DNA from 3 places in the Leifsonia sp. Root1293 genome. Region 1 is predicted to be linked to each of the others. Evidence: predicted binding sites of a transcription regulator. Region 1 holds the regulator's gene; each other region holds the start of a gene.
What was found. The regulator LexA, encoded in region 1, represses DNA repair genes until DNA is damaged. The targets are predictions, from matches to a motif close to TCGAACANNTGTTCGA.

Region 1 (3,623 bases):
CGGATGCGCTGGATGCCGCATCCGTCGCCCTCGCGCAGCGACTGTCGGCGCCCGGAGTGCGCGACGGAGCCGTTCGGGCCCGCGCCGCTGCACTCTCGGACGGCGACTTCGCCCGCGACGAGTACGCGGTCAGGGTCGCCGCGCAGCAGCAGGCGCTCGACCTGCCGCCGCTGCCGACGACGACCATCGGCTCGTTCCCGCAGACCGGCGAGATCCGTCGCGCCAGAGCCGCACTCGGGCGCGGCGAGCTCAGTCAGGCCGACTACGTGACCGGGATGCGCGCCGAGATCGCCCGCGTCGTTGCCCTGCAGGAGGAGATCGGACTCGACGTGCTCGTGCACGGAGAGCCGGAACGCAACGACATGGTGCAGTACTTCGCCGAGAACCTCGACGGCTTCGACGTCACCGAGAACGGCTGGGTGCAGTCCTACGGATCACGCTGCACGCGCCCGTCCATCCTCTGGGGAGACGTCTCCCGCCCGAAGCCCATCACCGTGGAGTGGTCGGCGTACACCCAGTCGCTCACCTCGAAGCCTGTGAAGGGCATGCTCACCGGCCCCGTCACGATCCTCGCGTGGTCGTTCGTGCGGGACGACCAGCCGCTGGGCGACACCGCCCGTCAGGTCGCCCTCGCCCTGCGCGACGAGATCGCCGACCTCGAGGCCGCCGGCATCGGCATCGTGCAGGTCGACGAGCCGGCCCTGCGCGAACTGCTGCCCCTGGAGCGCGATCGCCAGGCCGACTACCTCGACTGGTCGGTCGGGTCGTTCAGGCTCGCCACCGCAGGAGTCGCGGCGGCCACGCAGATCCACACCCATCTCTGCTATTCGGAGTTCGGCACCATCATCGACGCCATCCTGGGACTCGATGCCGACGTCACCAGCATCGAGGCGGCGCGCAGCCGCATGGAGGTCGTCGTCGACCTGGAGGCGAGCGGCTTCGACCATGGCATCGGCCCCGGTGTCTACGACATCCACTCTCCTCGGGTGCCGAGCGTCGCCGAGGTGACCGAGCTCATCGAACGCGCCCTCGATGGCATCCCGGAACGTCAGCTCTGGATTAATCCGGACTGCGGGCTCAAGACGCGTGGCTACGACGAGACCGTGGCGTCGCTGCGCAACATGCTCGAGGCAACCCGTGGTGTTCGGGCGTCGGTGGCCAGCTCGGTCTAGCGAACCCATGCGACAGGCCCATCTCCCTCGGGAGGTGGGCCTGTTCACTGCACCGCTCGCTGAGCTCCGGACGCGCTCCGCGAGCGAAGCGCCGTCCACCACTCGCCGAATGGTGCCCTACACCGAGCGCAGAACGGCGACGACCTTGCCGAGGACCTCGGCGTAGTCGCCGACGATCGGCTCGTAGGCCGAGTTCCGTGGCAGCAGCCAGGTGTGACCGTCGCGCTGGCGGAACACCTTGACGGTCGCCTCGCTGTCGAGCATGGCGGCGACGATCTCGCCGTTCTCGGCGGTGTTCTGCTGGCGAACGACCACCCAGTCGCCGTCGCAGATGGCGGCCTCGATCATGGAGTCGCCGACGACCTTCAGGATGAACAGTTCACCCTTGCCCACGAGTTGGCGGGGGAGCGGGAACACCTCTTCGATCTGCTGCTCGGCCGTGATCGGGATTCCGGCGGCGATCCGTCCGACCATGGGCACCATGGCGGCGTCGCCCATGGGAGCGGGGGAGGAGTAGCCGTCGTCCGGGGCGGGGCTCGACTCGGTCGACGGCACCTCGATGAGCACTTCGAGCGCCCGCGGGCGGTTCGGGTCACGGCGGAGGTAGCCGCTGAGCTCGAGCTGGTTGAGCTGGTGCGTCACGCTCGACAGCGAGGAGAGGCCGACGGCGTCGCCGATCTCGCGCATGCTCGGCGGATAGCCTCGCTGGCTCACCGATCGCTGGATGACCTCGAGGATCGAGAGCTGCTTGGCGCTGAGACTCTTGCGCCGGCGGGTTCCACCGCGCTCCGATGCCCCGCGGTCCTTCGACGACTCGGTGTCGTTGGCCACTGCGCTCACCTTCTTCTCTTCACGGATCCCGAACCTCCAGCCGACGAGTGTCGGTGGGTGCTGATTGCCTTGCAACCAGCCATTCGAACTGTATCCGGGTGGATCGCGTACGACAAACATCTGTTCGAGTGTGTCGGGAAAGAATTTCTCTCCACATACGAAGACAGGGCTTGAGTATTCGAAGACTCGAAGATATATTCGGAACACAGCTTCGCATATGGCCCTCCCGGCCGAGGGCCAGATGCGAAAACCATCTGGAGGACTCCATGAGCACGTACGCCTACACCACCGCCGCTCCTGCCGCGATGCCTGTCGTTCGCACCCGCTTGCACCTCACCCGCCGCGGCCGCGCCGTTCTCACCACCCTCGCGGCGCTGCCGATCGTCATCGGCGCCTTCGTGTTCGCTCTCAACGGCGGCATCGCATCCGCCGGCGGAGAACAGGCGGGCCAGACCTTCGCCTACGTCACCGTCGAGTCGGGCCAGTCGCTCTGGCAGCTCGCTGAGACACTGGCACCCACGGCCGATCCTCGCGACGTCATCGCCGACATCGTCAGTCTCAACCAGCTCGACGGTACCGACATCCAGCCCGGCCAGCGTCTCGCCGTCCCCGCTCAGTACTGAGTCGACCCGCCCTGCGTAACAGGAGGGCGCCCGCCGGTACGATTGTTGGAGTGACGACTCTCGACGAGCTTCCCCTCCGCGACGACCTGAGGGGGCGCACTCCTTACGGCGCTCCGCAGAAGGTCGTGCCGGTCGCCCTCAACGTCAACGAGAACACGCATCCCATCCCCGACGCCGTGGCCACCGACATCCTGGCGGCCATCAGCGAGGTGATCCCGGGCGTCAACCGCTACCCCGACCGCGAGTTCAGCGCTCTTCGCGACGCTCTGGCCGGCTACCTCGGTCACGGACTGACCCGCGACGAGATCTGGGCCGCCAACGGATCCAACGAGGTCCTGCAGCACGTGCTGCAGGCATTCGGCGGGCCGGGCCGCACCCTGCTCGGCTTCGTCCCGACCTATTCGATGTACCCGTTGCTCGCATCCGGCACCGGCACGGGCTGGATCGGCGCGCGTCGCGACGCCGAGTTCGAGCTCTCGCCCGACACCGCCGCCGCTGCCGTTCGCGAGAGCGCGCCCGACATCGTGTTCCTGTGCTCGCCCAACAACCCGACCGGCACTCCGCTCTCACTGGAGACCATCGCGGCGGTCTACGACGCGACAGACGGCATCGTGCTCGTCGACGAGGCCTACGCCGAATTCGCGCACGACGGAGAGGACAGCGCCCTCACGCTGCTCGAGGGGCGGCCGCGCCTGCTCGTCTCGCGCACCATGAGCAAGGCCTTCGCCTACGCGGGAGTTCGCCTGGGCTACCTCGCGGCCGATCCTGCCGTGATCGATGCACTCCGCCTGGTGCGGTTGCCCTATCACCTGTCCGCGCTGACTCAGGCGGCGGCGGCGGCCGCAGTGGCCCACGCGCCGGAGCTGCTGGCCATGGTCGCCGACATCCGGGTGCAGCGCGACCGGATCGTCGCCAGACTCGGCGAGCTCGGCTTCCAGGCCTTCCGCAGTTCGAGCAACTTCGTGCTCTTCGGCGGCGTCGACGACCCGAATGCCGT
Region 2 (3,623 bases), on a different contig from region 1:
CGGATGTGATGCGCATCGCAGAACTGCGGAGGGCGGCCACAGCCGGGGAACGCGCAGCCGCCGTCCCGTTCGGCGAGAGCGAGCTTCTGCGCCCTCGTGAACAACCGTTGCGCCCGGCCCAGGTCCAACGGGACCGAGTCCCCGCCGAGGACCAGCGGGATGATGCCGGCGGATGCCGCCAGGCCGCGGGCCGTGCTGGCTGAGATGGGCTGGGCGATGCCATCGATCGACGCGACACCGGCACTCTCGGGATCGGCGAGGTCCCCGACGTCCATGCGCACCACCACAGCGGTGCTGGCGTCGATGGTGGTCTGCTCGCGGCCGATCACATGCCGGGCGAGATCCGCCAGGGCGTCGGCGCGCATCTGCGTCAGAGTGCGCTGCTCGGTCACCACCGGATCAACGCAGGCACAGGTATCAGCGGGTGTCCCGTCGGGGCAGGTGCAGGCGCGCCCGGATCCGAACGCGTCCCGTGCCCGCCGTAGCTCGGTGGACACGAGGGCGTTGATCGCCGCCGCGACGACGGCACCATCCACCGGAGCGAACACGCCCGTTAGCCGCACCGCTCCGGACTTGTCCTCCACGATCGACAACGACCGGCCGGCGTGCAGTTCGTCTTCGCGGGGTTGCACCCCGTCGGTGTCGAGTCTGGCTTCGGCATACTTCACCGCCACGGCGAGGCTCCCGAGACTCAGCTGCGCGGCAGCCGCAGCAAGGGCTTCCTCGGTCGCGGCGAGCAGTTCCGGGTCGGCTCGGCAGGCGACCCGATCGAGCATGCGGGTGATCATCGCCGCCGCAGCCACACTGATCCGACCGGCCGTCAACGAAGCCTGCACGAACGGGTGCGGGGACGGCATCCGTTCCCCGGTGAACGACTCCCGCCCGGCCGTGGCCTCACCCACGGTGATGAGGGCCTCCGCTTCCCCCAGGGAGGCGCCTGCACTGGCCGCCAACAGATCCGCCGGCGACGCGAAGCCCTGCCCCTTCGCCAACCCCTCAGCACCCAGCTCGGGCCGCGACCGGCGCGCCACCTCCCCCGCCACCAGGGCCTGCAACGCACCGATGGCCCGCGCGAGCGCCGAGAGGGCGTCGACGACGCGAACCAGCCCGGCATCGCTCATCGACCGCACCGCCGCAGCGGCATCCGCCCCCGGAAGCAGCACCGCGGGCAGGGCATCCTTCCATGCTGTGCGCAGCGCCGTGAGGCTGTCGCGCAGGAGCCGGAAGTGGTTCTTCATGCCTCAATTCTCGCGCGACCCACTGACATTTCCTCGACTTTCTCTTCGAATGTGGATAACTCAGGCAGCGCGAGAATGGGAACACAGAAACGAGAACGCACACCTCATAGATTCCACCCCGGATACCCTCGATCCATGCCCCTCTTCCTCGGCGTCGACCTCGCCTGGGGCGAGGGAACCGCGACCCGCGCCGCGAACGAGACCGGCCTCGCCGCCATCGCCGCTGACGGCACGGTCATCGACGCAGGGTGGGCCCGCGGCATCAACGAGGTCGAGCGCTGGCTGCTGGCGACGGCATCCGTCGGCGACGTGATCGCGATCGACGCGCCTCTCGTGGTTGCGAACCGCACAGGCATGCGCGAGTGCGAGCGCGAGGTCGGGCGCCGCTACGGTCGCTGGAAGGTCTCGGCGAACGCCAGCAACCTCGGCCTCGGCTGGCTCGCCGGAGTCACCCTGCGCAGACGTCTGGAGGCCGCTGGATTCACCTGCATCAGCGGAACGGATGCCGCCCGCGACGACATCGTGCAGTTCTTCGAGTGCTACCCGTACACGACACTCGTCGGCGCCGTCGAGCTCGGCTACGACGGGGAACGCCCCCGCTACAAGCGCCCCAACCTCGCCATCCCGGCGTCGGAGCGACGCGAGTTCAGGGCACACCAGTGCGACGACCTGATCGCGCGCCTCGCAGCGCTCACCGTCGCCGAGACGCCGCTCGACCTTGGCTCGCATCCCGTGACGCATGACCTTCTGAACACCCCGTCACCGCTGACGGATGCCGCCTACAAGCACCGCGAAGACCTCATCGATGCGGTCATCTGCGCTTGGACGGCCTCGCTCTGGGCGCGCCATCACCTCGATCGCTGCCAGGTGCTCGGAGCCGACTCGCAGCCCGACGACGAGGGCCGGCTCGCGACCATCGTCGCCCCGGCGCGGCCGGAGCAGCGGCGACCGCGGGAGCACTGACGGCGGCGCTGCCTCAGGAGTCGCGCTTCGCCTGCCGCTTCGCGCCCTGAGCCGCGCTCGACGCGTCGCGCTTCACGCCACCGCTCGTCTTCTGGTGTTCACGGGCGCGGCCCTCCGACCCGACCCCGCCGGTGTGCGAGGTCTGCGACTGCGGTCCGGCCCACCGGCCCTCGCGTGCGCGGGCCAGCCGCTCGTCCCTGAGGGTCTCCGCCTCCTCGTGGGCGACCCGCGCCAGCTCAGCGCTGATCCGCGCCAGCGCCTCCTCGAACACGGATGCCCGCAGCCGCGCCTTGTCGGATTTCGGTGCCGCAGCCCCTCGGCCGCCGGCCGCCTCGACCCTGGTCGCGGCGTCCCGCCGGTATCGCTTCACATGCTTGTTGCGCGCCTGCCGCACGCGCTTGTGCAGGGCGAGCAGCCCGTCTTCGTCGAGTTCCGCGAGCCGCTCGGGCTCCAGTTCACGGATGAGGTCGAGCTCGTCGTCTTTGAGAACCCACAGGCTGTCTTCCATAGCCCTCATAGTGGCACTCGGCTCGAGCGGGCGATAGGGCGAGGCGGCCATAGGGCGAGGCGACGATCGAGCGAGGCGGCGATCAGCCCCTCTTCACCACCCAGACCTCGGGCTCGGCCGGTGCCTCGGAGGCGGCCTCCTTCGCCGCTCGCCTGCGGTCGCGTGCCTGCTTGGCCACGCCGACGCCCTTTTTCACAGCAGCGTTGGCTTTGGTGCTGACCTTCTTGGCCGTCTCGAACTCGGTCGAGAGGATGCCGAGGCCCCCGAGCACCACGAGGGCTCCCGGGCCCGGCAGCGGGATCATCACTACGCCGAGTGCCACGGTGCCTCCACCGACGACGCCCACGCCGGCCCGATAGGCCTTGTCGACAGTCGGATTGCGGCGGATCGTCTCTCGGGTTCCGTGCGCGGCACTGCGTGTGGCCCGACCGAGGGCGGCCCCCACGCGACGGGTCGTGCTCGGCGCCGTCGGCTCGGACCGCTGCTGCTGACGCTGCTGATCCTGCTGGAAGGTGTCACTCATGCGCACAGCCTAGGAGCCGATGCTGGAAAGCGCCCCAGCGCGCCAACACCCCAGCGCCCCAGCGCCGGCCACCCCGACTACGGCATCCGCTCCAGCACGACATCGGCCACCACCGGGAAGTGGTCAGACGGATACATGCCGTCAACGGCACGGTCGACGAGAAACGCCCTCTCCACCTCGAGCGCCGGCCGCGTGAGGATGTGGTCGACGCGACGGTCGATCTGCTTCGTCGCCTCCAGCGGGGCGAACGGCACGGCGGAACTCAGCGTGACCGCATCCGTCATCCCGCCACCGCGTTCCCAGGTGTCCGATGCCACCTCAGCCAGAGGCGCGAACTCGACCTGGCTCGCATCGGCGTTGAGGTCGGCCAGCAGCATCACGGGCCGACCTG
Region 3 (3,623 bases), on a different contig from region 1:
TCTTCATCGTCGCCATCGCCACCGACGGCGTGGACGGTGCCATAGCCCGCCGTCAGGGCCTCGTGACCGACCTCGGCAAGATCCTCGATCCGATCGCCGACAAGCTCCTCACCGGCGGCGCTCTCGTGTGCCTGTCGATCCTGGGCGAGCTCTGGTGGTGGGTGACCATCATCATCCTCGTGCGCGAGGTCGGCATCACCGTCTGGCGCATGGTGGAGCTTTCGCACCGCAACGTCGTGCCGGCGTCCCGCGGCGGCAAGCTCAAGACGATCGCGCAGTCCATCGCAATCTCTCTCGCGCTCGTTCCGCTGTGGACCGTGCTCGGCGACTGGGTGTTCTGGGTGAACTGGGTGGCCATGGGCATCGCCTTCGCCCTCACGGTGTGGTCGGGCGTCGAGTACCTGGTCTCGGCGTGGAAGCTGAAGCGGGCACTGCCAGCTGCAGCATCGGGATCGTCGTCGGCGACGGATGCCTGAGGCTCACGTGCCCGACCCCGCGGCCCGCCTCATCGCCGAGCTGACGCGCCGCCAGCTCACCATCGCCGTCGCCGAGTCGCTGACTGGCGGCCTGCTCGCTGCCGAACTGATCCGCATCCCCGGGGCATCCGCCGTCGTCACAGGGGGAGTGGTGGCCTACAACACCGCCATCAAGCGCAGCGTGCTGGGCGTCGACGCCGGTCTGCTGCGTGAGCACGGCGCCGTGCATCCGCAGGTCGCCGAGCAGATGGCCGCAGGCGTACGCAGGGTGCTCGCCGTCGACGGACGCGATGCAGACGTGGGCATCGCCACGACGGGTGTCGCGGGGCCAGACCCTCAGGATGGCCGGCCCGTCGGCACTGTGTTCATCGCAGTCGCCATCGGTGAGCAGATTCAGGTGCGTGAGCTCGCCCTCGACGGCAGCCGCGCCGCCATCCGCGCAGCCGTCGTGACCGAGGCGATCGGCGCCGCGCTCGAGGTCGCGTCCGTCGAGGCGGAATAACCTGCGTTAACTCGCCGTTACATCGGGCGTATTCACAAGAAAACGCCGGAACAGCGCAGTACGCTGGATCTATGAGTACCTGTCGTACTCTGTATCAACTCACCCGCACCAGGGTGGACTGGCAGCACAGAAGGGGGTTCCAATGATTCTGGTTCGTCAGGAAATCGGCGATGTTCTCAGGGACTTCCGTCTGCAGAAGGGCCGCACGCTCCGTCAGGTCGCGAGCAAGGCCAGTGTCGCACTCGGCTACCTCAGCGAGGTCGAGCGCGGACAGAAGGAAGCATCCAGCGAGATCCTCGCATCGGTCGCCGATGCGCTCGACACACCGATCTCCGTCATCATGCGCGAAGTGGGCGACCGTCTGGCCGTCCTCGAGGGGATCAACCCGATTCCCGACACAGTGCCCGAGGACCTCGTCGTCGACTTCGACGCCGAGCTGCTCGTCCGCTGAGTCCCCATACACGTCTCCTCACGCCAGCCGGTCATCGACCGGCTGGCGTTTCTTTCCCCTGTTGGTCTCCCGTCGCCGCGGCTCGCGCCGAGCGGTCGGGTCTTTTCGGTCTGTGGAGTCATCTGTGAAGTCCAGCGAGTTCCGCCTCGCCGTGCAGGAGGAGTTCGGCGACGCCTACGGACGTTCCCTACTCCGCGACCTCGTTCTGCCCGACCTCGGCAACGTCACGGGCGATGAGGCCCTCGCCGCCGGCACCCGCCCGCGCGACGTCTGGTACGCCCTGTGCGCCGCGATGGACGTGCCCGAGAACCGTCGGCACGGCGCAGGCCTCCGCGAGCCGCGCCGCTAGTCCCTGTCGCCCTGCACCGCCTTCGCGGACCTGGGTGCGCCACACGACACGCCGTCGTCGTATCTCGAACGGATGTTCGGATCTTGCTAGGCTCCTCAACAGCAGCGAATCGAAGACGGACAGTGCACCGTCGTCAGGGTCATCCGAGCAATGTCGGAGGCCCGGCGTAGCGTTCCTTCCATCAGCGATGAACTGCTGACTGCCTTGTCAGTCGCGTGCCCGGTTCATGAGCGCCAGCTCTTGCCTCACGCGACACGACAGCCTAGAGGCGACGGAATATCGACAGAAGGAGACCATGATGCCCTCAGCTGCAGACCGCGAGAAGTCACTCGAGACAGCTCTCGCCCAGATCGACCGCCAGTTCGGCAAGGGGTCAGTCATGCGCCTCGGAAGCGATGAGCGCGCTCCCGTCGCTGTCATCCCGACGGGTTCCATCGCGCTCGACGTCGCGCTCGGCATCGGGGGACTCCCGCGAGGCCGCATCGTCGAGATCTACGGCCCCGAGTCGTCGGGTAAGACGACCCTCACGCTGCACGCCATCGCCAACGCCCAGCGCGCCGGTGGCATCGCGGCCTTCATCGATGCCGAGCACGCGCTCGACCCCGAGTACGCCAAGAAGCTCGGCGTCGACATCGATGCGCTCCTCGTCTCCCAGCCCGACACCGGTGAGCAGGCTCTCGAGATCGCCGACATGCTGGTGCGCTCCGGATCCATCGACCTCATCGTCATCGACTCCGTGGCGGCACTCGTGCCCCGCGCCGAGATCGAGGGCGAGATGGGCGACTCGCACGTCGGACTCCAGGCGCGACTCATGTCGCAGGCGCTCCGCAAGCTCACCGGTGGTCTCAGCCAGACGAACACCACGATGATCTTCATCAACCAGCTGCGCGAGAAGATCGGCGTGTTCTTCGGAAGCCCCGAGACCACAGCCGGCGGCAAGGCGCTCAAGTTCTACGCATCGGTGCGCCTCGACATCCGTCGCATCGAGACTCTGAAAGACGGAACCGAGGCCGTGGGAAACCGCACGCGCGTCAAGGTCGTCAAGAACAAGATGGCTCCGCCGTTCAAGCAGGCCGAGTTCGACATCCTCTACGGCGTCGGAATCTCCCGTGAGGGCTCGCTCATCGACTTCGGCGTCGACCACGCCATCGTCAAGAAGTCGGGCGCCTGGTACACCTACGACGGTGACCAGTTGGGGCAGGGCAAGGAGAACTCGCGCAACTTCCTGCTCAAGAACCCCGACATCGCCCTCGAGATCGAGAACAAGATCCTCGCGAAGCTGGGCGTCGGCATCGCCGGTGCTGCAGCGAAGGCTGCAACCGATGCGGCTCTCGCTGCGGAGGTTCCCGCCAATGTGGAGTCGATCACGGCGAAGCGCAAGGGCGCCTAGCTTCTAGAGCAGCACCGATACGAGACCGGGGAGAGACACATGCCGTCGAACAGCAGCACGAGCAACAGCACGGGCAGCACCAACGAGCGTCTCGCCCCGGTCTCGTATCTTCCCTGGGCCGGGTCGGAGACCGACACCGACGCCGCGGCAGAAGAACTCGTCTCCCAGCGTCGGGTTCCCGGCGTCGACCCCGAGCGCGACCTTCTCGAGGCCGAGAACGTGCTCACTCGGCGGCTGCGCGGGCGCTCGCTCTCCGTGGCCGAGGCTCGAGCGGTGCTCATCGAACTCGAACTCGACGGGGGAGCAGCAGAGGAGCTCATCGAGCGCTTCGAGCGCATCGGCTACCTCGATGACACCAGGCTCGCTGAGCAGATCGTGCACACCCACCACGAGCGCAAGGGTCTCGGGCGCTCCGCCGTCGAGGCCGAGATGCGACGCCGCAAGCTCGACCAGCA

Region 2: ASC59_RS10850 (HNH endonuclease signature motif containing protein) is a predicted target of LexA. The motif match lies at 1,272-1,287, and genes of this name have one in related genera.
Region 3: recA (recombinase RecA) is a predicted target of LexA. The motif match lies at 1,843-1,858, and genes of this name have one in related genera.

Annotation. Positions count from the first base shown of each region.
Region 1 is NZ_LMEH01000002.1:1,056,716-1,060,338, forward strand. Features, by position in the region: gene metE (5-methyltetrahydropteroyltriglutamate--homocysteine S-methyltransferase) at 1-1,172, shown strand, start outside; gene lexA (transcriptional repressor LexA) at 1,290-2,003, opposite strand; gene ASC59_RS16740 (LysM peptidoglycan-binding domain-containing protein) at 2,270-2,626, shown strand; gene ASC59_RS16745 (histidinol-phosphate transaminase) at 2,677-3,623, shown strand, end outside.
Region 2 is NZ_LMEH01000001.1:2,282,096-2,285,718, forward strand. Features, by position in the region: gene ASC59_RS10850 (HNH endonuclease signature motif containing protein) at 1-1,238, opposite strand, end outside; gene ASC59_RS10855 (DUF429 domain-containing protein) at 1,374-2,201, shown strand; gene ASC59_RS10860 (hypothetical protein) at 2,215-2,709, opposite strand; gene ASC59_RS10865 (PGPGW domain-containing protein) at 2,792-3,232, opposite strand; gene ASC59_RS10870 (endonuclease/exonuclease/phosphatase family protein) at 3,310-3,623, opposite strand, start outside.
Region 3 is NZ_LMEH01000001.1:425,287-428,909, forward strand. Features, by position in the region: gene pgsA (CDP-diacylglycerol--glycerol-3-phosphate 3-phosphatidyltransferase) at 1-476, shown strand, start outside; gene ASC59_RS01930 (CinA family protein) at 469-978, shown strand; gene ASC59_RS01935 (helix-turn-helix domain-containing protein) at 1,121-1,429, shown strand; gene ASC59_RS01940 (DUF3046 domain-containing protein) at 1,554-1,778, shown strand; gene recA (recombinase RecA) at 2,077-3,168, shown strand; gene ASC59_RS01950 (regulatory protein RecX) at 3,208-3,623, shown strand, end outside.